DNA from 3 places in the Gelidimonas diazotrophica genome. Region 3 is predicted to be linked to each of the others. Evidence: riboswitches for the same ligand, from Rfam matches in the RefSeq annotation. Region 3 holds a riboswitch; each other region holds the start of a gene.

Region 1 (10,145 bases), 1.9 Mb from region 3:
CCAGACTGAAGGAGGACGCCTAATCTCTCTTTGGGGTACCCACAGAACGCCAGAGACCGATCAATTCATTATCTCGGCAGCATATTGTGTGGCAGAGGGATTGCTTTGGTTTCGGCTAGTGGTGAGCGAACAGGAAGGATATCCGGACCTGTCCGGGGTGTTCCCCGCTGCAGTGCGCATGCAACGGTCAATTTTCGATCTGTTGGGCATTGGCGCGAACAGAGCAGAGGATGTGCGTCCCTGGCTCAATCACGGCAGGTGGCCTAGAGACTATTTCCCGCTACGGCAACAGGTTTCAGGACTGGAAAAATTTGACAGCGAGCTGGAAAACTATCCGTTTGTATCGGTAGCGGGAGACGGCGTACACGAAATTGCCGTAGGCCCGATTCATGCCGGCATTATCGAGCCTGGGCATTACCGTTTCTCGGTAGTGGGCGAGAAAGTTTTGCGTCTGGAACAAAGATTCGGCTATACCCACAAAGGTACCGATAAGCTTTTTACGCGGCTTCATATCGCTGATGGATACAAGCTTGCGGGACGCGTCTCTGGAGATTCGACGGTCGCTTTTGCCTGGGCCTATTGCATGGCCGCTGAGGCCGCAACCGCATGCCAAATACCGCCGCGCGCGCAATGGTTGCGCGCAATGCTGCTGGAACGTGAACGTATCGCCAATCACTTGGGCGACTTGGGCGGGATCGGAAATGATGCTGGTTTTGCGGTGGGACTAGCGCAGTTCATGTTGCTGAAAGAAGATTGGGTGCGACTGAATGATCAACTGTTTGGCCACCGTTTCATGATGGATTGTATTGTCCCCGGTGGCACGGCAATCGATATTGACGCCTCTGGCATAGACCTGATGATGACGCAGTGTGCACTCATTGAGGCAGAAGTCAAAACGCTTCGCAGCATCTATGAAGGGCATGCGGGCTTGCAGGACCGGTTTATTACCGCCGGCCGTGTGTTGCCGAAACTGGCGGCAGAGCTCGGCTTGTGCGGTTTGGCCGGACGGGCCAGCGCGCAGGCATGGGACGTGCGGGCCGATCAACCCATTAGTTCCTATGAGCAACTCAATGTTCGCATGGCGACGCACAATAATGGCGATGTCGCGGCGCGGGTATTTGTGCGGTTCGAAGAAATTTTCGAATCCATTCGTCTGTTGCGGGAAATCGCGCATCAATTACGGCCAGGACCAACCACAGTCTCCTTACCCGAACCCAGTACCGATGGTTTAGGCGTAGGCTGGATAGAAGGCTGGCGCGGCGCGGTATTTGTGGCGTTAGAAAATGATGCGCAAGGAAAGATTCTTCGTTGTCACTGCCACGATCCTTCCTGGCAGAACTGGCCTATTCTGCAACATGCAATCATGGGCAATATTGTTCCGGATTTTCCGCTGATCAACAAATCCTTCAACCTCAGCTATTCGGGACATGACCTCTGATGTGGCAACTATTTAAACAAATCGTGCATGTTGGGATTCCGACAGAAACAGCACCCGAGCCGCATGATGCCTGGCGCACGGAACATGGGCAAATTCAAACGGAAATTCTGCATACTCTTGGGCGCGCCTTATGTATTCGCGTAGTAGATGCCGGCTCATGCAATGCCTGCGAACTAGAGATACAGGCGTTGGGCAACCCTTACTACAACATGGAAGGACTAGGCATTAAGTTCGTTGCCAGTCCGCGCCATGCCGATATGCTGCTAGTCACCGGCCCGGTGACAAAAAACATGGAAGCCGCTTTGCAGTATGCCTACGACGCTATACCGCATCCAAAACTTGTCGTAGCAATTGGAGCATGCGCCTGCACTGGTGGGATTTTTGGCGAAAGTTATGCAAGTTGCGGGCGCGTCTCCAATGTAATCCCAGTCGATGTAACCGTGCCCGGATGCCCGCCAAAACCAATCGACATTTTGCGGGGTATATTGACAGCGGTATCTGCACGCGCTTAAAACGAATTGTGCAAGTGTATCGCTGCACAAACTACTTTTTCCTTTGGTTAAAATCGCCATGAGACAAGGTAGAATAATGTCTTGAACTTACCAGGCAATCAAAAACATAATGAAACTCACCAAACAATTCCAGCGCTACGAATCCGAAATAACCCTGTTCCTCAAGAATTTGAAGGAACAAAATCCAAACATCGAAAAAAGCCAACGCGAAGGGCGCGCCCTGCTGTGGGACAGAGAACCGGTTGATCTGAATACGCAAGAGCGCAACAAGGATTCGCAGGTGAAGCAACAGGCTTACGTGTACCAAAACAAAGTTTAAGAGCGCCAGTTGCAGAAAGTGCAACTCAGGGTACAGCTGGCACAACCGGCACAACCGTCGATGCAGGAAAACGCCGCAACCGCAGTTGATGAAGCAGTCGTGAATGCCAGCGATAGTCCGGTTGAAACGCCGGCGCTGGTCAAATTGTATGGCGAGCCGCTGTTGCGCATGCCCACTGACCTGTACATTCCGCCGGATGCGCTGGAAATCTTCCTGGAAGCGTTCGAGGGGCCACTGGATTTGTTGCTATATCTGATTCGCAGGCAAAACTTCAATATCCTCGACATCCCGATGGCGCAGGTAACCCGGCAATACCTGCAATACGTCGAGCAGGTGCGCATCCACAATCTCGAACTGGCAGCCGAATACCTGCTGATGGCGGCCATGCTGATCGAGATCAAATCGCGCATGTTGCTGCCGGCCAGGAAAAACGATAGCAGCGACGAAGCCGCAGATCCGCGCGCCGAACTGGTACGCCGCCTGCTGGAATACGAACAAATGAAGCTGGCTGCGCTGCAGATCAATGCACTACCGCAACTAGGGCGCGATTTCCTGCTGCCACAAGTACTGGTTGATCAAAGTGTGGTGCGCTGGGCCGATATTAGCGTCATAGAACTGGAATCGGCATGGGCCGACCTGCTACGTCGGGCTACGCTGGTCCAGCACCACCAGATCAGCCGCGAAGAACTCTCGGTACGTGAACACATGTCGGGCATCTTGCGTGCCTTGCAAGGCTGCAAATTTGTCGAGTTTTCGGATCTATTCGATAGCACGCGCGGAATCCCGGTATTAGTGGTGAATTTCGTCGCATTGCTCGAACTGGCAAAAGAAACCCTGATAGAAATTACCCAGGCAGAGCCGTTTGCTCCGATTTACGTACGGCTGGCTTACGCGCCGACCTGATTATCAAAATGCATTCGTCCTTGCCGAAATGCCGGCGCACACTTGACATAAGCCTGAAAGAATTCCATGAAAATAGTCACATCGATTGAAGAGTTGCGCGATCAGTTACGCGGCCAGTTGCGTAGCGCATTCGTTCCCACGATGGGCAACCTGCACGAGGGGCACCTGTCGTTAATGCGCCTGGCGCGCCGGCACGGCGACCCTGTGGTGGCATCGATTTTCGTCAACCGCCTGCAGTTCGGTCCCAACGAAGATTTTGACAAGTACCCGCGTACGTTCCAGGCCGATGTCGAAAAACTGGAAAAAGAAGGCGTCTACGTATTGTTCGCACCAACCGAAAAAGACCTCTACCCGGAACCGCAGGAATACCGCGTGCAGCCGCCAAACGATCTGGGCAATATCCTGGAAGGCGAGTTTCGCCCCGGTTTTTTCACCGGTGTGAGCACGGTGGTATTGAAACTATTCTCGTGCGTGCAACCCAAGGTGGCGGTATTCGGCAAGAAGGATTACCAGCAGTTGATGATCGTGCGCAACATGTCCAGGCAATTTGCACTACCGACTGAAATCATCGCAGCCGAAACCTATCGGGCAGACGACGGCCTGGCGCTGTCATCGCGCAATCGCTATTTAACAGACGACGAGCGGGCCGAAGCGCCGCACCTGTTCCAGACCTTGAACGCGGTGGCGCAAGAAGTCCGGACCGGCCATCTCGACATGTTCGAACTGGAGCGGCACGCGATGGCGCAACTGGAAAAGCGCGGATGGAAGCCGGATTACGTAGCCGTGCGCAAGCGCATCGACCTCCAACCGCCCTCTGCCGGCGATCTGGCAGAAGGTGTGCCGTTAGTAGCGTTGTGCGCCGCCAAGATAGGCGTCACACGCTTGATCGATAACCTCGAAATCTGAGGCAATCTTCAATTCAACTTCAGTCCCAGCATCAGTTGCTCGATGTTGTAACGCATCATTTTCAGGTAAGTGGGCGCAGCGTCCTGCGGACCGGACAAAGCGTCCGCGTAGAGCTTGGCGCCCATGGTGACGCCTGCTTCGCGGCTGAGTTGTTGCAGCAACTTGGGGTTGCTCATGTTCTCTACATGCACGGACTTAATCCGCTCGCGCCGAATTTGGCTAATCAGTTTGGCAACATCCTTGGCGCTGGCCTCGCTCTCAGTCGAGGTTCCTTGCGGAGCCAGGAATGTGATCCGGTAACGCGCCCCCAGATAGCCAAAAGCGTCGTGCGAAGTGATGACTTTGCGCTTGGCCGCCGGGATCTGTGCAAACTGCTGAGTAGCCCAGCCGTCGAGTTCTTTGAGCGATTTCACATATCGATCACGATTGTCCTGATAGTAGTGCGCTCCGGCTGGATCGATTTTGCCAAGCGCAGCGGCGATATTTCCCGCATAGGTAATGACATTGGTCGGATCTTGCCATGCATGCGGATCGGCATGCATCTTGTCGGCATGATCTTCATCGGACATGTCGCGCGCCTTGATGCCGCTGGAAGCCACCACCGTTGCGCCCGTATAGCCGGCAGCGCCCGACAAACGGTTTAGCCATTGATCGAAACCCAGGCCATTGACCACTACCAGCTTCGATTGCACCACCTTTTTCGCGTCCGCCGGTGACGGTGAGAACATGTGTGCATCCTGGTCCGGACCTACTAGCGTGGAAACCGCAACCCGCTCGCCGCCAATCACCGAAACCAAATCACCCAAAATACTGAAACTCGCCACTACCGGCAATTTATCGGCGGCAGCGGCAGCACCTGCAGTCGACGCCAGCAACGCCAAGACCGCAAACGGGATTTTCCAAAATTGATGCATTTTGTATTCTTTCGTGAGGTGGGAAACTGGATAGATTCAGCCCTGCAAATGCGAGGAGCGCCGCAACCTGGGTAACCAGCCGCGCGGCGCGAACAGCAGCGAGGCCAAATACAGCACACCGGCGCAGACGATAATGGTCGGCCCCGAGGGCGTATCAATGTGGTACGACAGCAATAGTCCGAAATACCCGGCACAGGCGGCTTGCAGCATGCTGCCCAGCAATTGTGCTGGCAAAGTGTCATGCCAGAGCCGTGCCGATACGGCCGGCAACATCATCAAGCCGACCGCCATCAGCGTCCCCAGCGTCTGAAAACCCGCCACCAGATTCAATACCACCAGCATCAGAAATGTCTGCTGCAGCACGATGCCGCGGCTGCCGCTGGCCGCCAGATAGGATGGATCGAAACTCTCCAGCAACAAGCCGCGATACAGTATCGCCAACGCCAATAAGCTGAAGGTAGAAACGCCGGCCACCAACAATAAACCGCCGACATCCACTCCCAGTACACTGCCAAACAGAATATGCAATAAATCGAGCTGGGTTCCCCGACGCGAAATCAGTATCACGCCCAGCGCCAGCGCCACCAGATAAATCGCCGCCAGACTGGCATCCTCTTTCAATTCGGTATAGCGACTAATCAACCCGGCAATCGCCACCACGATGATGCCAGCCAGAAAACCACCAATAGTCATCGCCGTGAGCGACAAACCAAATAGTAAAAAACCCGCCGCCACGCCGGGCAACACCGCATGGCTTAACGCATCGCCAAACAAACTCATCCGGCGCAAGGTCAGCAAGACACCGAGCGGCGCGGCGCTCATCGCCAAAGCGATAGTGGCCACCAGCGCCCGGCGCATAAAGGCGAACTCCTGAAAGGGAGCGACGGCAAATTGATAAATATCACTAATCATGCCGCCCTAACGCCAACTTCGCACAGCGGCGCATTCTCGTCCCACGCCTCAGCCATCACTTTGGCCTGGCGCAAATGATCATCCGTCATGACCGTTGCAGTATCGCCCCAGGCAATCACGTTGCGCGCCAGCAGCAGCGTTTGCGGGAAATAGCTACGCACCTGCGCATGGTCATGCAACACGGCAATCACCGTGCGGCCTTCCCGATGCCAGGATGCGACAATGCGCAACAATTCGGCAGTGGTCTTGCTATCGACCGCATTGAATGGTTCATCGAGCAAGATCAAATCGGCATCCTGCAACAGCATGCGGGCAAACAGCACGCGCTGGAACTGGCCGGCCGACAAGGACCCGATTGCGCGTTGCGAAAATCCATCCAGGCCGACTGCGCTTAATGCTGATTCTGCTTGCGCCATCAATGCGGAAGAAATCGCACCGAATTGCCCTACCCGCTGCCAGTAACCGAGCAATACGCAATCGCGCACCAGAATCGGAAAACTACGGTCGATTTCCGACTGTTGCGGCAAATAAGCGGTGCGCCGCAAATCCGGAGCAACCTTGACGCACCCGCTATTGACCGGCAACAAGGCCAGAATACTCTTCAGTAATGTGCTTTTCCCCGCTCCGTTGGGGCCGGTCACGGCCGTCAGTGAGCCCTTGGCAAATTGTCCGCTTACGTGGTGCAGAGCCGGATGCCGCCGAAAGGCAACCGTAAGATCATCCAGCCTCACCACGGCGATTCTCCTGCCAGCGCCCACAACACGCCTAACCATAAGGCAAGAATAGCCGGCAAAATCGCCAACACACGTAACCAAGCCGGCCAAGCCAGCACGGCAAAAACAAAGCTTCGTGGAGATTGCGTGCGAAAAGACATGATTGAAGTCAATCGTTTAAATATTGAAGGAACAAACGCATAAAGGCAGCGCACTACATGCAACTCGGTTGCAAGCAGTATGACAGAGACGAACAGAAACATGCAACCTAGTTGCAATCAATATTTGAAGGGCAAGTAAGTATTCAAGGGAATGTTGCAGCGAACATTGCCCTTATATTGTCACGAAAATGGCTGGCAAACCTGCAAGGAAAATGATGCAGCGAGTGAGCGTTCCTGTATCAGGGGCAATCTCGGCATAGGGATGGGTTTTGGTTTTCATGCCGCGCTAGTGCACCAAAAACAGGCACATTACCAACCTCCCAACGGCGCAGCGCGACTTCAGTTCGCGTGCACTGCGTCAGCCAGTTAATTGATTTTTAATGTTTAGCCGCTATTGGCTGGATGCACCAAACCTGACGATTATGGATCGGGCTCAGTGAAGTTTGATTTTTTTCAATTACATTACATGGGCTATGGAGCCTGAATTGCGCATGAAAACCACAAAACACATCAGACCAGATCAGTAGTACCTTGAATTGTTGCCCCATTGACTGGAATTATTAGAACGCATGTTCTCAAATTGTTTCATCCGATGTTCCAGGTCATAGATATCGGACGCATCAGCCAAATAAGCTTCCTTCCGCTCCATATCCTTGCGCTCAATCCTTTGACCCAAGCGCTTGAAAAATCCCATGGGTTTGCGTTCTGCGCCGACGTCAGCCGCAACTGGAACCACTCGCGAATATATGAACTGCAGAATGTTGAGTCTAGGTGAACTACTTGCTGGGTGCGTATTGATGGACATAATTTACTCCTTCTGTGTAATCTAAAATGCTGCAATGCAGTATAAGTATAGGCACAGAAAGATATAAATCAAATTATGTTTTACTATACGTTTTATTCATCAAAAGAATATCTTAAGGTAAGCGATTTACCGTAACAAAATTTACTTCGAAGCAAAATTCTTGTAAAAACCAAAAAAAACAAAGCGAAATCGCTTCAAAGTAGAGAAACCAGCAACTGCGGAATAACAGCATTCACATAATTTAAAATACCCAATAAATAATTTACGTATAGGCTGCGACTTGCCGTATAAGAATTATTCCGCAACGCAACATAATCCGTCCTACTTACCTTTGGTGCCGCAGGACAACATCCGGCTCCACTGCAATCACCTGAAAGCCGGGCTTGCGTGCTTTCAATACTTCACCCACGCCGGTAATAATGCCACCGGTGCCGACCCCGGCCACCAGAATATCGGCCTGGCCGTCGGTATCGTTCCAGATTTCTTCAGCCGTAGTGCGGCGATTCACTTCGGGATTTGCCGCATTCTTGAATTGTTGCGACAGGAAGTAGCGCGCATCTGACGCCACCAGTGCCTCGGCCTTCCTGATGGCGCCCGGCATACCTTCGCTGCCCGGAGTAAGCACCAATTCCGCACCGTAAGCGCGCAGCAGCATGCGCCGTTCCCGGCTCATGGTGTCAGGCATGATCAACATGCAGCGATAGCCGCGCGCCGCGCACACCATGGCCAGCGCGATGCCGGTATTGCCGCTGGTCGGCTCGACAATGATGGTGTCGGGTTTGATCAGGCCAGCCTGCTCTGCGGCCTCGATCATGGACACGCCGATCCGGTCCTTGACGCTGTGCGCCGGACTGTAAAATTCCAGTTTGGCAAGCACGGTGGCAACCGCGCCCTGCGCCATGCGGTTGATACGGACCAAAGGCGTATTGCCAACCAGCACAAGATTTTTTAGAGTGCGGTTGTCGCAAGCTGGCATTGCAACATACAATACGCACGTTTTGGTGCCCGCAGACATCCCCATGTCTGCAGTTAAACGGGAAACACGGCGTAGATGACACCCTCACCCGCCAACGTGTGCTGCCCCCGCAACGGTAAAACAAGCGTCACTATGAGTTTCAGTGACAAACCGCCTCTCAGGACCACTGTGCAACTCGCACGGGAAGGTGAGGCGGTCTGACTTGTCAGCCCGGATACCGGCCAAAATAGGTGGAAGCGCGCGAACCCGCACTTTCGTTGATTCCGGCTTGCGGGGACGCAGGTCGGGGGATTTTTATTTGAAACGACATCATGATTTTCTCCACCCTCCCCAGCCGTACGCCGGCCTGGAAGCCGCTTGCGCTGGCTTCTGCCTTATCTGCCTGCTGCATCGCCCCTGCATCCGCCCAAACCAATAACGATAAAACGCTGGCACCGGTTATGGTGACGGCTTCGCGAATTGAACAGCCTCTGACGGAGGTACTAAGTGACAACATTCGCATTTCTTCGGAAGAAATCGCCAATTCCGGTCAAAGTTCGCTAGCTGAACTGCTGCAACGCAAACGCGGGATTGAAATAAGTAGCAACGGTGGGCCGGGAAGCAATTCCACGGTTTTTCTGCGCGGTGCCAACAGTAACCAGATCGTAGTGCTGATCGACGGCGTGCGAACTGGCGCAGCCACGACGGGTGCTGCATCATGGCAGGCGATACCACTGTCGCAGATCGACCACGTCGAAATTGTCTATGGGCCTTTGAGCAGCATCTACGGTGCCGATGCGGTGGGCGGCGTGATCCAGGTTTTCACCAAAAAAGGTGATGGAGCACCGCGCCTGAACGCCGCGGCTGGCTTCGGCAGCTATGACACGCGCACGCTGGATGCCGGCGTATCCGGCTCGACCGACGGCGAGCACCGGTTCCGCTATGCGATCAGCGCCTCGCATGAAAAGGCCGACGGTTTTTCGGCGACCAAGCCGAGTAACTCTTCCTTCAACCCGGACAAGGACGGCTATAAAAGAGACAGCGCCAGCGGCCAGTTTTCTCTGGATCTGGCCAAGGGGTATGAGGTCGGCCTGACTTTCCTGCAAAGCAGACTGGATGCGCAGTTCGACAATGGCTCTGGCGCATTCGATGATCGTAGCGTAAGCGAGTTGGGAAGCTATGCACTGTATTCGAAAAACCAGCTATTGCCTTGGTGGAATAGCCGGGTGCAGATCTCCCAATCGACCGATAAATCGGACTCCTTCAGCGCGATAGGCCCATTCAATCCGCAAGAGAAATCCACTTTCGACACCACACAGACCAACCTCAGCTGGCAGAATGATCTGACCTTGGGCACCGATCTGCTGCAACTGCTCGTCGAACAACGCAAGGAAAAAGTGGATGCCAGTACAGCAGCATTGAGTGGCGACCGCACCACCAATTCGTTCGCCGCGTCTTACCAGCTCAAGCGCGGCGCGCATCTGGCCAGCGTCAGCGTGCGCAATGACGATAATTCGGTGTTCGGTTCGCATGCGACCGGCAGCCTGGCCTATGGCTATCGCCTGAGCAGCGCCTTGCGTGTGAATGCCAGCGTCGGCACCAGTTTC
Region 2 (10,145 bases), 1.9 Mb from region 3:
CCCAGAGTTTGGGATCGCGACTAACAAACCGGAAAAGGGCAAAAATGCTGAAGCCGGTATCCACTACGACGATGGACAGTCGCAGTTGAGTGCTGTGTATTACCATAATCGGATTACCGATTTGCTGGTAAATACCAATATTTGTCCGGTGCAGCAGGCGACCCATCCTTTCGGTTGTGCCTTTAATGTGGATCAGGCGCTGCTGGAAGGTCTGTCTCTGGGCGCAAGCACCAGACTGGGCAATTTCACATTGCGCGGGTCGCTAGACCTGCAAAACCCGCGTGATGAGACCACCGACACCCTCCTTTTTCGTCGAGCCAAACGGCACGGTAGCTTGGCCGCCGAATATGGTATCGGTGCGCTCAAAGCCGGTGCTGAAGCGGTATTCTCCGGTGATCGCCTTGATTTTGGAAACGTTAAGATGGCTGGTTACAGCCTGCTAAACCTTTACGCCAGTTATGATTTTGCTCCCAACTGGTCTTTGTTCGGCCGCTGGAATAATGTGCTTAATAAGGGCTATGAGTTAGCAAAAGATTATGCAACACCAGGCTCGAACCTGTTTGTCGGCGTACGTTATGCAATGAAGTAAAAAGTAAGACGGATATTGCTACTGACCGGGTTAATTCTGTCGTTCGGCCGCCAGTTGAAGCTTTCTGCGCGCTACGATTTTTAACCATTTTGATGTTTGTGTTTGCCGTTGGAAATGCACGAATTGCAAGCCTGATGAACGATGCCGCTTTGACTGAACAGCGCGTTTTAATGGCTTGTCTGTATCAACTTCGGCGCATATAATAATTTTCTTTGCTTCAGGTATTCCGCAAACAGTCGTTTGTAGAATGAAATGGGAAGTCGGTAAGTTTTCTGTAACAAAGAACAAATCCGACGCTGCCCCCGCAACGGTAATCGAGTAAAAAGATTTGCAGTAAGCCACTGTGCAATGCATGGGAAGGCGCAAATCTAGGAAAACCCAACAAGGAAATTCCACTCGTAAGCCCGGAGACCAGCCTGAAGCTATCGTAGAGTTTGTATCGCGGAGGGCGATGCAGATGGCTGGCCTTTTGCGCCCTCCGTCTATCACTTCCTTCTTAACATACAGGCTCATTCATGTGCTTATGGCGCTGATTGGCTATGGAGATGTCATCTATCTCTGCGCTGATTATTGTCATGGCTTGGGTGTTTTCCTTAAGATGGAGTGTCACATGTCTTCAATACCTGGTTTGCTCGATAACGTCGGCTCGCGGTCCCGCTCAACTGTCTGGAAAGACAAAGTAATACCCGTTTTATTTGCCGGCAGCCTTGGACTGGTGCTGCTGTATGGCGCGGCTTTCGCCGAGACTTCAGCCTTGCATAATGCCGCGCATGACGGCCGTCATTCCGCCGGCTTTCCTTGTCACTGATGCATATGCCAATACCAATGTCGGGGATCATTAACATGGCGGCATTCAAGCGCATCGTTACCGCTGCCGCATTGGCGGGTCTGCTGGCGGGTCTGACATTGACCGTTGTTCAGAAAATTCAGGTTAGCCCGATCATATCGAAGGCCGAAGTATATGAGGAAGCTGCGGCTGCGGCCGCAGTATCCGATGCTGCTGTTGCTCCTTCACATGCTGAAAATACGCATACCCATACCCATACCCCTGAACAAGCGCACGAACACGAACATGCGCCGGATGCATGGCAACCGGCTGATGGTTTGGAGCGGACGATATTCACTGCGCTGGCCAATATCAGTCTGGCCGTTGGTTTCGGGCTGTTGCTGGGCGGCGGCCTGTGCTTGCGCGGTGATGCCGGAGGCTGGCGTTCCGGCTTGTTGTGGGGTCTGGCTGGCTATGCGGTTTTTTTCGTTGCGCCTTCTTTGGGCTTGCCGCCGGAGGTGCCCGGCACCGCAGCAGCGCCGCTGGCAGATCGGCAACTATGGTGGCTCGCCACTGTGGTTGTGACGGCGGGCGGATTATCGTTGCTGATTTTTACGCGTAATTGGAAACTCAAACTGTTCGGCGCACTGTTGCTGATTGTTCCACATCTGATTGGTGCGCCACAGCCGGAAACTCACGCAAGCGCAGCACCCGCCGAACTTGCGCAGGCTTTCATCCATGCCACGACGATTGCGAATGCCGTGTTCTGGCTGGCGCTGGGTGGCTTGATGGGCTTGTTTTATAAGAAGCTCGCAACTATTCAGCACGCAAGAAGTAACCCCTGAAAATCCGCTCACCCCCACTTTCACGGGGATGAGCGGATATATATACTGATATTAGTATATTGCATTACCGCAATAAATATATGCGGTAAATGCACTAAAAATTATCATACTCCTTGTTTTTTTAAATTAGTCGGGTACCGAATTCCATGCTGCAAACCCGGACGGTAGAAAATTTGATGAGAACCCACACCAGACATGTATTCATGTGCGTCGGGCCGCGCTGCACCGAAGATGGCGTGCAGGCGCAAGCCATGTTCGAACTGATGGGGGAGAAGATTGACGCCCACCCGGAACTGCGCATCAAACGTACCAGAACCCACTGCATGGTTGCCTGCCAGAATAAGGGGCCGATTCTCGTCGTGTATCCGGAAGGCGTTTGGTACCAATGCGCCAACGAGGCAGCGCTGGAACGTATCGTTGTCGAGCATCTGGAAGGTGGGCGCGAGGTCAGCGATCTGATTTTTCATCGTTTGGCTGAAGGCGATACCTGCTCATTGGAAAAGGAAAACCAACATGTCTGAAGCAATGGCGGCGCGTGCCCAAATCGCATTGCTGACGCATGCACCGAACGATCTGACCGTGCTGCAGAGTGCGCTGGCGCAACTGCCACAAGAATTTCCCGCTGTTGCCGGCGTAAATTTACAGGCATTGGAAAGCGAAACGCAGATGGCGGCTCTGCTGACGCATGAACTCGCCGACGCACAAATCATTATCTTGCGGGTACTGGGGCGTCTTGGCGGCGTTCCAGGTTTTGCCGAACTGCTGCGACAGGTCCAGAATCGCGGTCTGCATTTGATCGCAATCAGCGGCACCGGTGAACCTGACTTGGAGCTGGCGGCTGTATCGACTGTTGCATCGGATGTATTACAGCAGGCGCTGGCGTATTTCCAAGCTGGCGGCAGCGTGAATCTGGGCCAGTTCCTGCGTTATGTATCCGATCATTTTCTACTGAGCGGCTTCGCTTACGAGCCTGCGGTTGCCTTGCCCGAGCATGGAATCTACCATCCGGATTTAGCCCAGGGTGCTGGCATCGATGACTGGCTGGCGCAGCGCGAATTAGTGCATGGATCGCAGCGGCCGAACGTCGGCATCATTTTCTACCGTGCGCACTGGATCAGCGGCAATACGCGCTTTGTCGATGCGTTAATCGATGCGCTGGAAAAGCACGGCATGAATGTGCTGCCAGTATTCACCTCATCGCTACGTGCCGGCAGCGATGGGGGCGCACAGCTGCCGACTGCCTTGGCTTATTTCACGAGTTCAATCAACGCTCAGCCAGTTTCGCATATCGACGTGCTGATCAACACCACCTCGTTTGCGATGGGCGAGATCACGCCGGGCGGGCCAACTCCGGCCGGCTGGTCGGTCAGCGCGCTGGAACAGTTGAATGTGCCAGTGTTGCAAGCCATTACCAGCGGCATGACGCAAGATCAGTGGCAGCAATCGGCGCGTGGTCTGAACCCGCTCGATGCGGCGATGAACGTGGTGTTACCGGAGTTTGACGGGCGCATTATCAGCGTGCCGGTGTCGTTCAAGGCCAGGGCTGCCGGCCATGCGAAAGAGCTGATCGAATACGAACCTGTACCAGATCGCGTGGCGCGTGTAGCCGGGCTGGCGGCGCGCTTCGCACAGTTGAAACGCTTGCCCAATGCGGACAAGCGCGTGGCTTTCATCTTCACCAATTCCAATAGCAAGGCATCGCAAATCGGTAACGCGGTTGGCCTCGACTCGCCTGCCTCGCTGATGCACATCCTGCGCGCAATGCAAGACGCCGGTTACCAAATTGATCAGTTGCCCGAGAGCGGCACCGCACTGATCCACGCGCTGATTGATCGCTGCGCCTACGACAATACCTATCTCACCAGCGAGCAGTTGACGCACGCAGTTGGCCGCGTGTCATCAGCGCAATACGCAGATTGGTTTGCCGATTTGCCGCACGAAATGCAGGAAAAAATGACTGCGCAATGGGGTGCAGCGCCGGGTGTTGCCTATCTGCATGATGATCATCTGGCGCTGGCGGGGATAGAACTGGGCAATGCCTTCGTGGCACTGCAGCCGCCGCGCGGCTACGGCATGGACCCGGACGCGATCTATCATCAGCCGGATTTGCCGCCGACCCACCATTACTACGCACTATATCGCTGGTTGCGCGACGAGTGGCGCGCCGATGCTATCGTCCATGTCGGCAAGCATGGCACGCTCGAATGGTTGCCCGGCAAGGGCGTTGGCCTGTCGGAGCATTGTTTTCCGGATGCGCTGCTGGCGGATATTCCGCTGTTTTATCCTTTCATCATCAACGATCCGGGCGAAGGCGCGCAAGCCAAACGCCGCGCCCATGCGGTCATCGTCGATCACCTGACGCCGCCGATGACTACCGCCGACACCTATGGCGCGCTGGCCCAGTTGACGCAACTGGTGGATGAGTATTATCAAGTCGAGGTTCTTGATCCGGCCAAGCTGCCGTTGTTGCAGCAACAGATATGGGAATTGGTCAAGCAAACTAATCTGGATGCGGATCTGCAGGCCAGACTGCTGCATCATGACCACGAACACGAACACGAACACGATCATGAGCATGAACATGGGCACGAACATCCACATGAGCATGACGAAGCACTTCCGGCTGCGCTGACAAATATGGAAGGTGCCGATGTCGCCCATCTGATTGAAGACCTCGACGGTTACCTGTGTGAGTTGGGGATGGCACAAATCCGCGACGGTCTGCATATCCTCGGGCAGTCGCCGCAAGACGAGCAACTGGTGGACATGCTGGTGTCGCTGACACGTCTGCCGAATCAGGATATTCCCGGCCTGCAGGCGGAAGTGGCGCGGCTATTCGGCTTGCAAATCGAGATGCTGCTGGATTCCAAGGGACGTCGATTGAATGTCGTCAGCGCTCTGGGTCACCTGGCCGAACGGCCTGTCGTCACGCGTGCCGATGCGCTGGAGGCAATCGATGTGCTGTGCCGCAAATTGTTCATCGAATTGCAGGCGCACGATTATCTTGCATCGCGCATTGACGAAGTGCTGACCAAGATATTTGCCGGCCTGGATGCCGATAGCGTCGCAGTCAGTCGGCCGCTGCTGCAACCGGCACTGCGTTCGCGCAGCAGTGTTCTCTCGCAAGTGAGCAAGCATCGAGTAAAAGAACCTGCAGCACGCAGCATTGCGCAAAAAAATGCTGTGACAGATAACAGCGCCCGCTACGACGCCTTGCGTCGGGTACTGGGTTTTGCCTGCCGCGAACTGGTACCGAATCTGGCCCGTGCTTCGGACGAAATCGACAATTTGTTGGGCGGTTTGTCCGGTGCTTATGTTCCTGCAGGGCCGAGTGGCTCGCCGACGCGCGGCATGGCGCACATCCTGCCGACTGGACGCAATTTCTATTCAGTCGATCCGCGCAGCGTGCCGTCGCAATCAGCGTGGCGCGTCGGGCAGCAACTGGCGCACGAAGTCCTGACGCGCCATGTGCGCGAAACCGGGGATTATCCGGAAAGTGTCGCCATCAGCATCTGGGGCACCAGCGCGATGCGTACCCACGGCGACGACGTGGCGCAAATACTGGCGCTGCTCGGCGTGCGCCCGGTGTGGCGGCCGGAGAACCGTCAGCTGATCGGTGTCGAAGTGGTGCCGCTGGCGGAGCTAAAACGTCCGCGCATCGACGTGACAACCCGTATCAGCGGTTTTTTCCGCGACGCATTCCCACAGTTGATTGACTTGATCGATGATGCGGTTAATACCGTGATCAAGCTCGACGAGCCGCCATCGCAGAATTTCGTACGCAAGCATTATCTGGCTGAATTGGGCCAGTGGATTGGCAAGGGCTTGCCGCAAGAAGAGGCATCACAACGCGCTGGCTATCGTGTCTTTGGGGCTAAACCCGGCAGCTACGGCGCGGGTATTTTGCCGCTGATTCAGGAAAAAAACTGGCAAACCGATGCCGACTTCGCTGAAGCCTATGTCAACTGGGGCGGCTATGCGTATGCGCGTGGCACGCAAGGGACAGACCAGCGCGATGCGTTCCGGGTCCGGCTGTCCGGCGTTCAGGTAGCGCTGCACAATCAGGACAATCGGGAGCATGACATTTTCGATAGCGACGATTACCTGCAATTTCACGGCGGCATGATCGCCACCATCCGCGCCCTAACCGGCCAGCAGCCGCGCCGCTATTTCGGCGACAGCCATGATCCGGCGCGGGCTCAGGTCCGTGATCTGAAGGAAGAGACTCTGCGGGTTTTTCGCTCACGCGTGGTCAATCCGAAGTGGCTGGCGAGCATTCAGCGGCATGGTTACAAGGGCGGGCTGGAACTGACTGCAACAGTCGATTACCTGTTCGGTTACGACGCCACGGCCCAGGTGATGGATGACTGGATGTACGAGCAGATGGCCAGCAGTTATGCATTCGATCCCGAGATCCAGCGCTTCCTGCAGGAAGCCAATCCGTGGGCGCAGAACGCCATCGCCGAGCGCCTGCTGGAAGCCGCCCATCGCGGCATGTGGGCCGAGCCGAAACCGCAAACGCTGGAAGCGCTGCGCGAACTGTATCTGCAAAGTGAAACTCTGCTGGAAGCACGCGGCGAAACTCCGCGCGGCATATAAACTTAGAAAAAAATGACAAACATGCATTTTCCATTTTCCGCCATCGTCGGACAGTCGCAGTTGAAGACGGCGTTGCTGCTGTGCGCAGTCGATACCACTCTGGGCGGGGTGCTGATCCGGGGCGATAAAGGCACCGCCAAAAGCACTGCAGCGAGGGCGCTGACGGATATTCTGCCTCCGATTGAACGTATTCTTGGCTGTGCATTTAACTGCCTGCCGGGCAAACCCTGCGTTCACTGCGAGATTTGCAGTAACGCGAATGCAACGGTGCAGCCTTGTGCGGTGCCTTTCATTACGCTGCCGCTCGGTGCAACTGAAGACCGGGTGCTCGGCACACTTGATCTGGAACGTGCATTGCGGGGTGCCAAACGAACCTTTCAACCCGGCTTGCTGGCGGCAGCGCACCGCGGCATTCTGTATATCGATGAAGTCAACCTGCTGGCAGATCATCTGGTCGATGTGCTGCTGGACGTGGCGGCAATGGGCATCAATTCGGTGCAGCGCGAAGGCCTGTCGGTCACGCACCCGGCGCGCTTCACGCTGATCGGCACCATGAATCTGGAAGAAGGCGATCTGCGCCCGCAACTGCTGGATCGTTTTGGCTTGATGGTCGAAGTGGTGGCACCACGCGAGAAAACCTTGCGCGCCGAGGTGGTGCGCCGTCGCATTGCGTTTGAAGCTGATCCGGCCGGCTACGTCAGCGCCTGGGCTCAACAGCAAAATGCATTGCGGGCGCAACTCGCCACCGCACAGCGCTTGTTGCCGAGCGTGATACTGGATGATGCACTGCTCGATCTGATCAGCCATCTGTGCTGCGAATTCGATGTCGCTAGCTTGCGTGCCGATATCGTGATGCACAAGGCATCGCGTGCGCTGGCGGCACTCGTCGGGCGCTTGCAGGTAACGCCCGACGATGTGCGCAGTGCGGCGCAACTGGTGCTGCCGCACCGTCGTCGGCGCAAGCCTTTCGAACAACCGGGGCTAGATGAGGATCGGCTTGACGAATTAATGCAGCAAGCCAGCCAGCCGCCCGAGGAGCAGAAAGCCGATACATCATCCGAGGAAGACGGGCCGCAGCCAGAGCAAGAATCAGAACAAGAAACCGGGCAGCAGGTATTCGCCGCCGCAGCCAGCGGCACTGTGCGGCGGATTGCAGTGGACGCGATTTCTGCGCGTTCCATTGCCGGCCGCCGCAGCGCGGTCGCGGATGCGCCGCGTGGTCGCGTGGTGCGTGCAGTGCCGGATCAGAATCCAACCAGCCTTGCGGTCGGAGCTACATTGCGCAGCGCAGCGTTGCGTACTGCCGCACCAGGTAATCCGCTGGAATTAAAAGTAAGCAAGAGCGATCTGCACCAGCAGATTCGCGTCGGCAAGAGCGCCAACCTGATCCTGTTCGTGGTGGATGCGTCCGGTTCGATGGCTGCGCAGCGTCGCATGGAAGCGGTCAAGGGTGCGGTACTGGCGCTACTGACCGATGCTTACCAACGGCGTGACGAAGTGGCAGTCATTTCCTTTCGCGGGGACGCAGCGGCGCTGCTGCTGGCACCTACCCGCAGCATCGATCGTGCCGAACAGGGCTTGCGCGAGTTGCCCACCGGCGGCCGTACACCGTTGCCACACGCGCTGCAACTGGCGCTGGAAACTCTAGAACAGGCCGCTGCCAACGGTGCGCCCCCATTGCTGGTATTGCTCAGTGACGGCAAGGCCAACGTGGCATTGCGCGATGGCGGCGATCCTTGGCGTGAAACCCTGGCGCTGGCGGAGATGCTGGCCGGGCGCGGTATTCCGGCGCTGGTACTCGATACCGAAACCGGTTATCTGCGCCTGGGACGGGCCGCACAACTGGCGCAGGCTTTAGGGGCCGAATGTCTGACATTGGAAGAACTGTCGGCGGAAAGTCTGGCGCTGACGATCCGTGGCTGCATGAACGCAACATGAGCAACATGAGCAACATGACTTACGCAAAATATTGCGAATTACCAGTAGTGCAGGCCTCCGTGCCTGCACCGAGCCGCAGGCACGGAGGCCTGCGCTACTGGATATTGAGTAAGTCCAAATGACCATGGGAAGCATCAATCCCATTGACGATTATTGAGGAGCAGAGATGATTATCTGTATTGGAGCAGGCCCGGGCGACATCGGTTATTTGACGCAACGCGGTGCAGAGTTAATCCGTGATGCCGACGTGGTGGCCGGATTCGACGCCGTGGTCAACGTCGTGCAAAGCATCATTCCCGCCAGCGCCGAAGTGGTGCTGATGAATTATCGCGATCAAGTGGCACAACTGGAAAAAGTGGCCGCAGCACACCACGCCGGCAAGCGTTGCGTGGTGGTCTTCATGGGTGACATCCACTTCAGCGGCTTCCAATATCTGGAACGGGTCGAGCGCGCCTGCGGCCATCCGGTGGAAACCCTGCCCGGCATTTCCTCGGCGCAAATTCTGGCCTCACGCGGCAAGGTCTGCTTTGATGAAACCACCTTCATCACTTTTCATCGGCGCGGCGATTTGACTCCGTTCAAACGTCATCTGGTGCATGTACTTGAAGATAATCGCAATGCCATCGTGATCCCCTGCCCGTGGGACGCAGCGCGCTCGTTCATGCCACGCCATATTGCAGCTTACCTGCTTGAAAATGGCATTTCGCCAGAACATCCGACTGAAGTATGGGAAAACCTGACACGCGACGAAGCGGAATGGCGCGGTACGCTGGCCGAATGCGCACAACGCGATGTCTCCGATATGAGCATCATGCTGATCCGCACGCGAAATCCGATGTCCAGCCAGATCGAAGCAGCGGAGTTGAAATGACGCAGATGCAAAATCCTGCTCAGTTCGGCATCGTCGTTGCCGGTCATGGCAGCCGCGATCCGGATGGCGTGCGCGAGTTCGAGGCGCTGGTTGAGCTGGTCCGTGCGCGTGCGCCACAGCATGTAGTCAGTCACGGTTATCTGGAATTTGCCAATCCGACGATAGACCAAGCGGTTAAAGCCAATCTGGCTGCAGGCGTGCGGCAAATTGCGGTGGTGCCCGGCGTGCTGCTGGGTGCGCGCCACGCCAAGAATGACATGCCGAGCGAGGTGCTGGCGCTGGCCCGAGAATATCCCGAGATCGACTTCCATTTTGGCGCACCGCTCAATTTGCATCCGCAACTGCTGCAACTGGCCCAGGAACGTATCGTTGATGCCGAAGCGTTTTCCGCGCAAACAGTGCGGCGCGATGAATCCTGTCTGGTGCTGGTTGGACGCGGCACCACAGATCCGGATGCCAACGGAGAAATCGCCAAGCTCGCCCGCATGCTCGAAGAAGGCATGGGTTTCGGCGGCGTCTATGTTTGTTTTTCCGGCA
Region 3 (10,145 bases):
CTTTACCGTGAATGTGTACTCGCCTTTTATGCGGTGACCGTCCTGCCCAACTACCGCCCAGCGCACGCCGTAGATGCCCGGTTTTAAGGCCGGCAGCGCAAGCCTGAGTACGGATGGCTTGGCCGGGTCTAGCTGCGACTTGGCTGCACCGACGTTTTGGCCGGCGCTATCGGTAAGCTTCACCGAACTGAATGCTGCTTCGAGTTTTTCGTTGAAATGCAGGGAAATTTCGTGCGGCGGCGCTGCAAGCGTCGCTCCCGCAGCGGGGAGCGCGTTTTGTAGTTTTGCATGCGCCCAAGCACCCGCGCTGACAAAAGTCATTCCTGCCAGTAGAGAAGTGCAAAGGAGTCTGTGCAACCGAGTCATGGCATTTCCTCTTTGGTTAAAAACAGATGAATAACGGATGTTATGCATGTTCATTATTGTGGAAAACAATGTCCACGAAAGACAGGCAAAGTACGAACAGGATTCAGAACCCAACAAGTTTCACAAATCAATGAGTATTACCATTTTTATGGCAATTTACGCATATATTCATTGCGATAAAAAATATACTCCAGTTAATACTGGGCAGGTGCCGAGCCCGCTCCCGGCAATGCGGCACTTCCGCTAAAAATATAATTTCGATGGACGGCGTGACCAGGATTTTCTTTTTTTCGCAAAATTCCATCATGTTTCAGACTAGAAATAGTTCTGGAAACAGTTTCCTTCGTAAGATCGGTGATTTCCGAAAAATCCTGCCCCTTCGGCAATGCAAAACAAAATTCCTGATTTTCATCACGCTGCGCAATCATTCCGATGAGCCGCATCACTCGATCAATTGCGAGCCCTGATCGTAATGCAACAACATCCGCGGTCCGACGCTCTGCGGCAGCCAGAATGTGCAAAAGAGAATCCTTTGACACACTGGATAACCCTTCCGGCCAAGGCGCCAGTTCGCAATCAGAAAGCGCAACGGCCAGAAATTCATATCGCCCAGATAGCAAGGTCTCGGTACCAATCACGTCGCCTTCCACTGCCAAATTTGCGAACCGCAACTCTCCATCGTTAGCGATGCGATTTAGGCGCACCGATCCACTGATCACACGCCAAGCGATTCCAGATGTGCGGGCACAATATATTTGCTCGCCTTGATGAAAGGATTTGGTCCGGCATGCCTCAAAGTGCTGTTGGCAACGCTTCCGGCTTTCTGAACGATGAAAGGGCGATGCTTTTGCGTGCATCAGGTCATTACGCATAATTGTTCTCCGACGATGCGTGTCGCAAAACCGATATTGATAGCGCTGCTTTAGTGTGCGATAGCCGCTTCCAGCCGCAATTGTCCGGTTGATTGAAACGGCGTATCCATTGCAATATTTTTTTCATGTCAAATCCACGTTTACTGATCATGTTGTCGGGCACATTTTTGGCGTCTCCGCAGTGCGGATGCCATGCGCTGGCATTGTTTTGATAGTGTTGTGAGCGCTCTGTAGGTGCCTGCGCATCTTGCCCTTTCCTTTCACGAATGCCGTGCGAAATAGCAATGACCAGGTAATGAAAGGCAATGCGTTTTTAAAGGCAAGCGAGATAGGCCGGTCTCGCGCCAATGCGAAGCCAGTCAAGCCATTCAGAGACAAATCAGGAAACGATAGGAGGGCCGCGTGGATGCGCCGCAGACCAGGAAAGCAAAGGCTGTGGCGATTTATAGAAAAAAGAGGGGAATAGATCATGTCCGCCGAAAACGGCGAATGGTGTTGTCGGAGGAGGCGGCAATCCAAAGGTGCCTGCGTGCGACAGGCAGAACGGGCAGTGCGCGGACTGATGGACAATCTCCGCTGGTGCCGTATCGTGCGTCTTGTCAGACGCTACTGCTATGAATCTCGGGCCGCCTACAGTACAAATCTCAATCCATGATGAAGATTGTCCAGACTGCTGATTGAGTACTGAGATTGCATAGGAAATCGAAGGCGCAAGCGCATTGAGCAGTATCGCAAAACATGCGATCCAGACCCGTAGCTGTCTTCGTTTGAATAATTTTCCCATTGAAAATATTATATCCGAGTATTAATCGCGATACGGGAATCGCTCTATCCGACAGACTTTCTCGGGTTCTGTAGCATCAAGAGCGGGGATGAAATCGGGGGAGCTGGCCTGCCCTGAATGGCTGGTAATTTAATTGCTGTGATGCATGTCATCATAGTTATAATGCCGCCATGCTGAACTTGCACAAGCCGAGACGATTGACGATATGGATCGCATGCTTTGCGATACTGCTCAATGCGCTTGCGCCGTCCATGTCATACGCGATGCACACCATGTCGGCGCTTTCTGGCACGTCATCCTTTTTGATGGAAGTGTGCACTGCGCATGGCACAAAACTGATCTCCGTACCCGCAGAAAAAACATCCGATGCGCCCTTGAAGTTGAATGGCGGTCAGGAAGAAAATCTCTCTGCATCCGGTCACTGTCCGTTTTGCTTGCCGCACGATGGTTCCCTATTTCTGCTTCCCCCTGGCGCAACCCATTTTGCCTTGCCGGCAAAACAGGGTCTGATGCCGCCTTTGTTTTACCAATCTCCGCATCCCCTATTTTCCTGGGCAGTAGCCCATTCGCGCGCGCCACCTGTTGCTTCCTGATTGATTTTAAATACTGCTGATTTTTCTGCCAGATGACTGGCGGAAGAGTAGCGGCATGTCAACTCTAAAAAGGAACCAACATGAAAAAAATTATTTCTCCTTCTCTTATTTTCCCTTCTCGTATTTCTCCTTCGTTTGTCACCCTTGCCTTGTCCGCTGTGTGGCAAACCGCCATCGCACAGAGTAATCCGACGCCAGAACCACCACAGGTACCGGTCATGAAAGAGGTCATCGTCAATGCGTCGTCCATCAAAATGGTGGAGCCGAACAATTCCAGTCTCGACGCCGCGATTCTGGCGCCGATGCGTGCATCCAACAGCGATACGGCGAATCTTCTGAAAGATATTCCCGGCCTCAGCCTTTACGGTGCAGGCGGCGTGTCCAGCCTGCCGGCGATCCACGGCATGGCCGATGACCGCATACGCATCAAAGTTGACGGCATGGACTTGATTTCGGCCTGCGCCAACCACATGAATTCGCCGCTTTCCTACATTGATCCGACCAATGTCGGCAGCATTAAAGTGTTCGCCGGCATCACACCCGTCAGTGCTGGCGGCGACAGCATTGCCGGCACGATCCAGGTCAATTCTGCGGCACCGGAATTTGCCCAGCCGGGTGAGGGCATTTTGCTCAAAGGACAAGCCGGCACTTTTTATCGCAGCAATGGCAACGCCAAAGGCGCAAATGTTTCAGCCACGATCGCAAACGAAAATTTGAGTGTGATCTATACCGGTTCCACGATAGAAGCGGGCAACTATACGGCTGCAAAGGACTTCAAGGCAGCTGCGCAGTCTGCTGGCACCCGTTCTTTTTTAGCGGGTGATGAAGTAGGTTCCTCAAGCTATAAATCGGAAAATCAGGCAATCGCAGTCGCTTTGCGCCACGAAAACCATATGCTTGAGTTGAAGCTGGGGCTGCAGCACATTCCTTATCAGGGCTTCCCGAATCAGCGCATGGACATGACCGGCAATGACAGCGAACAGATCAATCTTCGCTATGCCGGCCAATACCAGTGGGGCACTCTGGAAGCGCGCGTATACAACGAAAATACGCGGCACAAGATGAATTTTCTCGAAGATAAGCTACAGACCATGAACCTGGCCGGTATGCCTATGGATACCGAGGGGAAAACCACCGGCGCCTTGCTCAAAGCCGACATAGTTCTATCCGAGCGCGACACGCTCAGGGTAGGCAGTGAATATCAGCGCTATCGCCTGAACGACTGGTGGGACCCGATTTCTCCGCTTGTCAGCGGCCCAATGCAAGGGATGAAAGGCGGGAAGTTCTGGAATATCAACGATGGCCAGCGCGACCGTTTCGATCTGTTCGGCGAATGGGAAGCCCGCTGGAGTCCCCGGTGGCAGTCCCAATTGGGCATACGCAGCAGCACCATGACGATGAACACCGGCAGCGTCCAGGGTTACAACACGACCATATATCCACCCTCTACTTACGCGGCATTCAATGCAGCTGATCGCAAGAAGACCGACAACAACATCGATTTGACCGCGCTGGCCCGCTACACGCCGGATGCCGGCAGCACCTTCGAAGCCGGTTTTGCCCGCAAGAGCCGCTCGCCGAATCTGTATGAGCGCTTTGCCTGGTCGACCAACAACCAAATGGTCATGAACATGGTCAACTGGTTTGGCGATGCCAATGGTTATGTCGGCAACCTCGCTCTGAAACCGGAAGTAGCCAACACCATCAGCGCCACCGCCAGTTGGCACGATGCGGCTCAGGAAAAATGGGCGCTGAACGTTACGCCTTACTACACGCACGTCGAGAATTACATCGATGCCGCATCCTGCGCTACCGTTGGCAAAACTTGCCCCAGCCGGACCGACGGCTTTGTAAACCTCAGCTTCGCCAACCAAACTGCTCGCCTGTATGGCGTCGATGTGTCCGGTTACATTCCTTTGGCTAAGAATAGTAATTACGGCAGCTTCACTGCGACGGGCATGTTGAACTATGTCAACGGCAAAAACAATACGACCGGCGACAATCTCTACAACATCATGCCGCTGAATGCGAAATTGGCTGTGGTGCAACGTGTTGGCAACTGGACCAACACCATCGAAGGCCAGTTTGTCGATGGCAAGACCAACGTATCGCAACTCAGGAACGAGCTCAAGACCGCCGGCTACAGCCTGTTGAATCTGCGCACTAGCTATGAATGGAAGCAAGTCCGCCTCGATATTGGTGTGGATAACGCGTTGAACAAACTCTACGCATCACCGTTGGGCGGCGCGTATGTCGGCCAAAGGCCAATGACATATGGAGTGCCGGTTCCAGGCATGGGGCGCTCGATCTACACGGCTCTGAACGTCAAGTTCTAAGACTGGGCGACGGGGCGCAAGATAAGGTTTCTTGTGCTCCGGAGAGCCAAGCAGCGATAGCGAACAGGCGGATTTGAAATAAGCCGTCTTGTACGGAAAATGACAGAAACGCAGAAAAAAAGTCAGCGCCGACCTGCTTGTTTGATTTATCATTTATGCGGGAGTATGCATATAAAAATGTGCTTTTCCGCATTATTTGTATGCGGTAATAAAATATACGTTATCCAGTATATTTATAGCCGCAAGAAGTTTTCTAAGCCAGGTAGGGCGGGTGCAACCCACACCGTGACGCTATAGAGATTAGCAGCGCGGGTTGCACCCGCCCTACTAACTGCTGTTAAGAAGAATTAACGCGTTGGCTTGACACAATCCTTGCTTCACCTCGAAGATGGCGGCTTCAGGTGCCCGTCGCTGCAAGGCGAGGGGAGAATCGGGAAGGCGGTGTGATTCCGCCACGTGCCCAACGCTGTAAGGAGGATGACCCAGGCGAGATGCCACTGGCGTATGCCGGGAAGGCGCCTGGTTCAGATGAATCCGAGTCAGAAGACCGGCCTGAAAATTATCAAGCTGCACGGCCAGGCAGCGCATTTTTTTTCACGCTAGGGGAATGTCATGAAAACAATGTCGGCGCAAGCCATCCAGGATACACACGCCTTTACAGACGCAGCACGTGACGCGGTCTATCACGCCATTTTTTCCCGCCGCGATGTGCGCGGCCAGTTTTTGCCGACGCCGGTTCCCGATGCGGTACTGAGTCGCGTCCTGACCGCCGCCCACTACGCGCCATCGGTCGGCTTCATGCAGCCTTGGAATTTTCTGGTAGTCCAGTCGGACCAGGTCAAGCGCCGGGTGCACGATGCCTTTGCCATAGCCCATGCCGAAGCAGCAGAAATGTTCGAAGAAGACAAACGCAACGTCTATCGGACCTTGAAACTGGAAGGGATTCTGGAGTCGCCCGTCGGCATTTGCATCACTTGCGACCGCGAGCGCACCGGTCCAGTGGTAGTCGGACGTACCCAAATGAAGACCATGGACTTGTACAGCAGCGTATGTGCGGTACAAAACCTGTGGCTGGCCGCTCGGGCCGAGGGTCTGGGTGTGGGCTGGGTCAGCATTTTCCACCAGGCCGCACTGCAGCAAGCGCTGGGAATTCCGAAGCGCATCACCCCCATCGCTTATCTGTGCGTCGGCTACGTCAGCCATTTCTATGCCAAACCGGAACTGGAAAGTGCTGGATGGCTACCCCGACTGCCAATCGAAGAACTGGTGTATTTCAACCAGTGGGGCAATCGTGATGACCAGCAAGCCCTGATCGGGCACTTGCAACGCGACCAGGCCGCCGCACAGGAAGCCGGCCGCTAAGCCAGACCGGCTCTAAAACACGTATTGCGCGCTGGCTCCCAGCATCCAGTTGCGCCCTGGCGCCGGCTCGTAAAAACGCTTGCTGTTGTCGCCAACGATTACCGAGCCGATGTAATTGCGGTCCAGCAGGTTGTTGATCCGCACAAATTGCTGCAGTCGCCAGACGCCGACCTGCTGCTCGGCACCGAGCCGCAGGTTGGCGACCGCATAGCCGGGGGCGGGGGTTTCGGTGTTGCTGTCTTCGACGTAGACCTTGCTGTTGGCTATCGCTTCGATTGCGGCGCTCAGGCCGGAAGGCGTATCTTTCCATGCCAGTTCGCCGTACAAGGTGGCTTTTGGCACGCCCGGTATTTTTTTGCCGGCCGGCACGTTATTGAAACTCTGGTCGTAGACGGCGTGCAGGCCGGTCAACGCGAGACGGCCCGAAAAGCCGTGTTTCCAGCTAGTGTCGAGCGACAATTCGAGTCCCTGGCGCAGGGTTGCGCCGGCGTTCTTGTAACTGGTGCGTCCGCCGCTGGCAGCGTCCACCACCAGTTCATCGTCGGTGCGCACCTGGAATAGCGCGAGATTGACCCGCGTAGCGCTGCCCAGCAATGCCTTGGCGCCTACTTCAATATGGGTGCTATGCGCCGGTTTTAGGTTGAAGTTGAAGCCATCCCCGCTGCCGGAATAGAACAGCTCGTTGAGCGTCGGCGTCTCGAATCCTTTCGCCGCACTGGCATACAAATTCAGCGCCGGCGTGACCTTGTACAGCAGGCCGAGTACCGGCGTGGTGCGGCGGTAATTTATGCTGCCGCTATCGTTGCCATTGCTGATAAAGCGGTCGTCCACCGCGATGCGCATTCTGCTGTGGCGCAGGCCGGCAGTGAGCACCCAATCGCCGCTCTGCCATTCGGTTTGCAGATACGGATCGAGGCTGGTGACGGTATCGGTTTCGTCGCGGCGCAGCCGGCCTTTGACGCCAAACTGGTTGCCGATGAAATTCTCGAAACCCTGGCGATCGTCGCTGGAGCGGCCATAGTCGAGGCCGACGGTGCTGGTCAGGCTGCCGCTGCCGAGCTGGCTTACGCTGGTCCAATGCAGGTCAACGCCGCCGAAGCTGCGGTCGAAATCGACTACGCCGCCGGAGTGGCTGGCAGGTGCCTGGAAGCCTTTGGAAAAAGACTGGTACTGGGTGACTTTGCGGTTGCCGGCATAGGCGGTCAACTGCAGGCTGTCCGCGCCGAAGCGCCGCTGGTAGCTGACGCCTACTTGTTGATGGTCGATGCTCTTGCGGGTGTTGTAACGTTCGGCAAAGGTGCGTCGCGGGTTCTGGGTATCGGTGGGGTCGATCTCGCCGGCGTGTGGGTCGCGCTGGAAGGTGCCCCAGCTTACGCCGAGCGGGTCTTGCGTGTCGTGCTGGCGCAGCCCGTTGGCCACCAGCATCAGGCGGCTGTCGGCATCGGGCTGGGTAGTGATTTTGGCGAACGCCTGGTCGCGGGTGGCGGCGCTATGGTCGCGTGCGCCATCGGTGCTGAAGCGTGATACATCCAGCACATAACCGACCGCGCCCGGTTTGCCCTGGGCGCTGAGATCGGTTTTCCAGCTGCCGTTGCTGCCGCCCAGCACACTGGCTTCAACTGATGGCGCGCCTTGTCCGTCGCGCGTGAAAAGCTGGATTACGCCGCCCGCATGGTTGCCGTACAGGGCGGAAAAGGGGCCCCGCAATACTTCGATGCGCTCGGCCATGTCCAGGTTGAAGGTGGCGGCCTGACCCTGGCCGTCCGGCATGGTGGCGGGAATGCCGTCGGCGAGCAGGCGCACGCCGCGCACGCCAAAAGCGGAACGCGCACCGAAACCGCGCGACGATATCTGCAAATCCTGGGCGTAATTCTGCCGGTTCTGCACCACCAATCCGGGCGCCGCCGCCAGCGCTTCCGACGCATTGACCCGGGCCTGACCTGCAGTGATCTGTTCTCGATTCAGCACATCAACTGAAGCTGGCAGATCGAAACTGGAATGTTCGAACCGGCTGCCGGTGACCACGATGGGCGCGAGCGTCTTGACTTCTGCTGCGGGGTATTCGGCGCTGCTGTCGTCAGCGCTGGCAAGCGGCGCAAAGGCCGCGGCAATAGCCGCAAACAGGGTCAGGCGCAAAGGATGGCGTAAGGAGTGGCGAAGCGGTGGCATGGTTTGTCTCTATCGTTGTTGGAATTGCGGTTCTTTGCCAACTGATATGTATCAAGTAATTTTCTGGATGGCAATAAACCGTAAAGAGCTATAAGCAAAATACCTGCCATGGTTTCGTTGACTGCTCATGCCATTTTTAAATCAATCTGAGCGGCACTCGAAACGATCGAAAATTGCGCAGAATTTTTTCCATGTGATCCGATTTTATACAGGCGCTACAGTCCCGATCGTTTTGCATCTGCGATCGCCCGCGATTGCTTGCGTGACGCACAGGCATAAACCGATTTCTTTGCCATCAGGCATGCCTTTTGCCTTTGACATCGTGCATCAAACAGTTGATGCATTGAACGATACCAAGAAAATTTAGAGGAGACCTTGACCCATTTCCATCTATTTCAGGTGATAGGCAGGTGCCTGGAAAATCGGTAGCGATTTAATCAAACGATATTGGAGCATTCGATGAAAAGAAAATTAATAGCAGGTGCCGTCTTGGCATTGGTTTCAGGTTTTGTTGCGGCACAGACTTCTACTACGGTGTATGGAAATCTGGATCTGGGTTTATCGACGCAAAATCATGCACAAGCCGGTGCTTCTTCGACTTCCCTGGCGAATGGCGGTATTTCACCCAGCATCTGGGGCTTTCGCGGTTCGGAAGATTTGGGCGATGGCTTGAAAGCAAGCTTTCATCTTGAAGGTCACTTCTATGCCGATACCGGCGTATCGGACCCGCGCCTGTTCCGTCGCCAATCCAACGTCGGGATTTCGTCCGCCAGCTTCGGCACGGTGACTTTAGGCAACCAGTACAGCCCTGCAATTTTGGCATTTGCTGCGACAGATCCTCGCGGTCTGCGCGAAAATTTCTCTGGCCTGTATTCATGGGCTTACAACTCGGGCGCACTTACCACCGGTAACAACGGCAACAACGATGTCGGCGTATTCCTGCAAAACGCCATTTCGTATAGCAATACGATTGGCCCGGTAGGTGTTGCAGGCGGTTATAGCGTGTCCGAAGGTAACGGTGCGGTGGTTTCCCTGGGCGCCACCTACCACGCCGGCCCGGTTTCATTGTCGGCCGCGTACCAGTCCACCAATAAGCCCAACACTTCCGACCGGATCAGCAGTATTTATACGGTGGGCGCCGGTTATACCATCGGCGCTTTCACCGGCAAACTGAACTACCTGCGGGGCGTGAATAAAGATGCAAACTTCGTCGAGACCAGCAAAGTAGGTGTGCTTGGTTTAGGGGTGGATTGGAAAACGGCATCTAACAACACCGTCATCGCTGCAGCTTATTTGGGCAAGGATAAAAATAACAGCGCAGACAAGACCACGACGTTTCTTTTGAGCGACGAATATGCGCTGTCCAAGCGCACCACGCTGTATGGTCAATTAGCCTATGCCAGGGCAGATGCGGGAGCCAGTCTGCGTACTACCGTGGTGGCCGGCGGCACTGCGTCCGACACCAACACCAGCTTGCTGAATGTCGGTATCAAGCACGCGTTCTAAGCGCAGGCAACTGCGAAAAGCCATCCCGCGGGATGGCTTTTTTTATTTGCAGCACACGCAAGCGGCAGCGGGAATCGGACCAGATTCAGACAAGATTCAGACAAGACTCAGATCATGCAGCCAGCGGCGAAATGCGCAAGGTCTGGCCCGGATAAAT

The links. A riboswitch is a leader RNA that binds a small molecule or an ion and turns the genes downstream of it on or off. The one in region 3 is predicted to bind cobalamin.
Region 1: linked by a shared signal. The riboswitch ahead of KGFNPO_RS06180 (TonB-dependent receptor plug domain-containing protein) and the one ahead of bluB (5,6-dimethylbenzimidazole synthase) in region 3 are both predicted to bind cobalamin.
Region 2: linked by a shared signal. The riboswitch ahead of KGFNPO_RS06175 (CbtB domain-containing protein) and the one ahead of bluB (5,6-dimethylbenzimidazole synthase) in region 3 are both predicted to bind cobalamin.

The regions. Positions count from the first base shown of each region.
Region 1 is NZ_CM146349.1:1,329,074-1,339,218, reverse strand. It holds gene KGFNPO_RS06235 (hydrogenase large subunit) at 1-1,438, shown strand, start outside; gene KGFNPO_RS06230 (NADH-quinone oxidoreductase subunit B family protein) at 1,438-1,950, shown strand; gene KGFNPO_RS06225 (DUF3460 family protein) at 2,060-2,269, shown strand; gene KGFNPO_RS06220 (segregation and condensation protein A) at 2,330-3,172, shown strand; gene panC (pantoate--beta-alanine ligase) at 3,239-4,078, shown strand; gene KGFNPO_RS06210 (metal ABC transporter substrate-binding protein) at 4,087-4,992, opposite strand; gene KGFNPO_RS06205 (metal ABC transporter permease) at 5,029-5,904, opposite strand; gene KGFNPO_RS06200 (metal ABC transporter ATP-binding protein) at 5,901-6,677, opposite strand; gene KGFNPO_RS06195 (hypothetical protein) at 6,632-6,880, opposite strand; gene KGFNPO_RS06190 (DUF3563 family protein) at 7,299-7,583, opposite strand; gene KGFNPO_RS06185 (PLP-dependent cysteine synthase family protein) at 7,909-8,559, opposite strand; cobalamin riboswitch at 8,566-8,799, shown strand; gene KGFNPO_RS06180 (TonB-dependent receptor plug domain-containing protein) at 8,871-10,145, shown strand, end outside.
Region 2 is NZ_CM146349.1:1,318,900-1,329,044, reverse strand. It holds gene KGFNPO_RS06180 (TonB-dependent receptor plug domain-containing protein) at 1-589, shown strand, start outside; cobalamin riboswitch at 792-1,023, shown strand; gene KGFNPO_RS06175 (CbtB domain-containing protein) at 1,200-1,397, shown strand; gene KGFNPO_RS06170 (CbtA family protein) at 1,415-2,200, shown strand; gene KGFNPO_RS06165 ((2Fe-2S) ferredoxin domain-containing protein) at 2,377-2,721, shown strand; gene KGFNPO_RS06160 (cobaltochelatase subunit CobN) at 2,714-6,799, shown strand; gene KGFNPO_RS06155 (putative cobaltochelatase) at 6,812-8,737, shown strand; gene KGFNPO_RS06150 (cobalt-precorrin-7 (C(5))-methyltransferase) at 8,904-9,608, shown strand; gene KGFNPO_RS06145 (precorrin-8X methylmutase) at 9,614-10,145, shown strand, end outside.
Region 3 is NZ_CM146349.1:3,266,308-3,276,452, reverse strand. It holds gene copC (copper homeostasis periplasmic binding protein CopC) at 1-366, opposite strand, end outside; gene KGFNPO_RS15230 (Crp/Fnr family transcriptional regulator) at 561-1,238, opposite strand; gene KGFNPO_RS15225 (DUF2946 domain-containing protein) at 1,618-2,022, opposite strand; gene KGFNPO_RS15220 (hypothetical protein) at 2,180-2,341, opposite strand; gene KGFNPO_RS15215 (DUF2946 family protein) at 2,274-2,615, shown strand; gene KGFNPO_RS15210 (TonB-dependent receptor) at 2,696-4,951, shown strand; cobalamin riboswitch at 5,334-5,521, shown strand; gene bluB (5,6-dimethylbenzimidazole synthase) at 5,564-6,313, shown strand; gene KGFNPO_RS15200 (TonB-dependent receptor family protein) at 6,326-8,482, opposite strand; gene KGFNPO_RS15195 (porin) at 8,942-9,988, shown strand.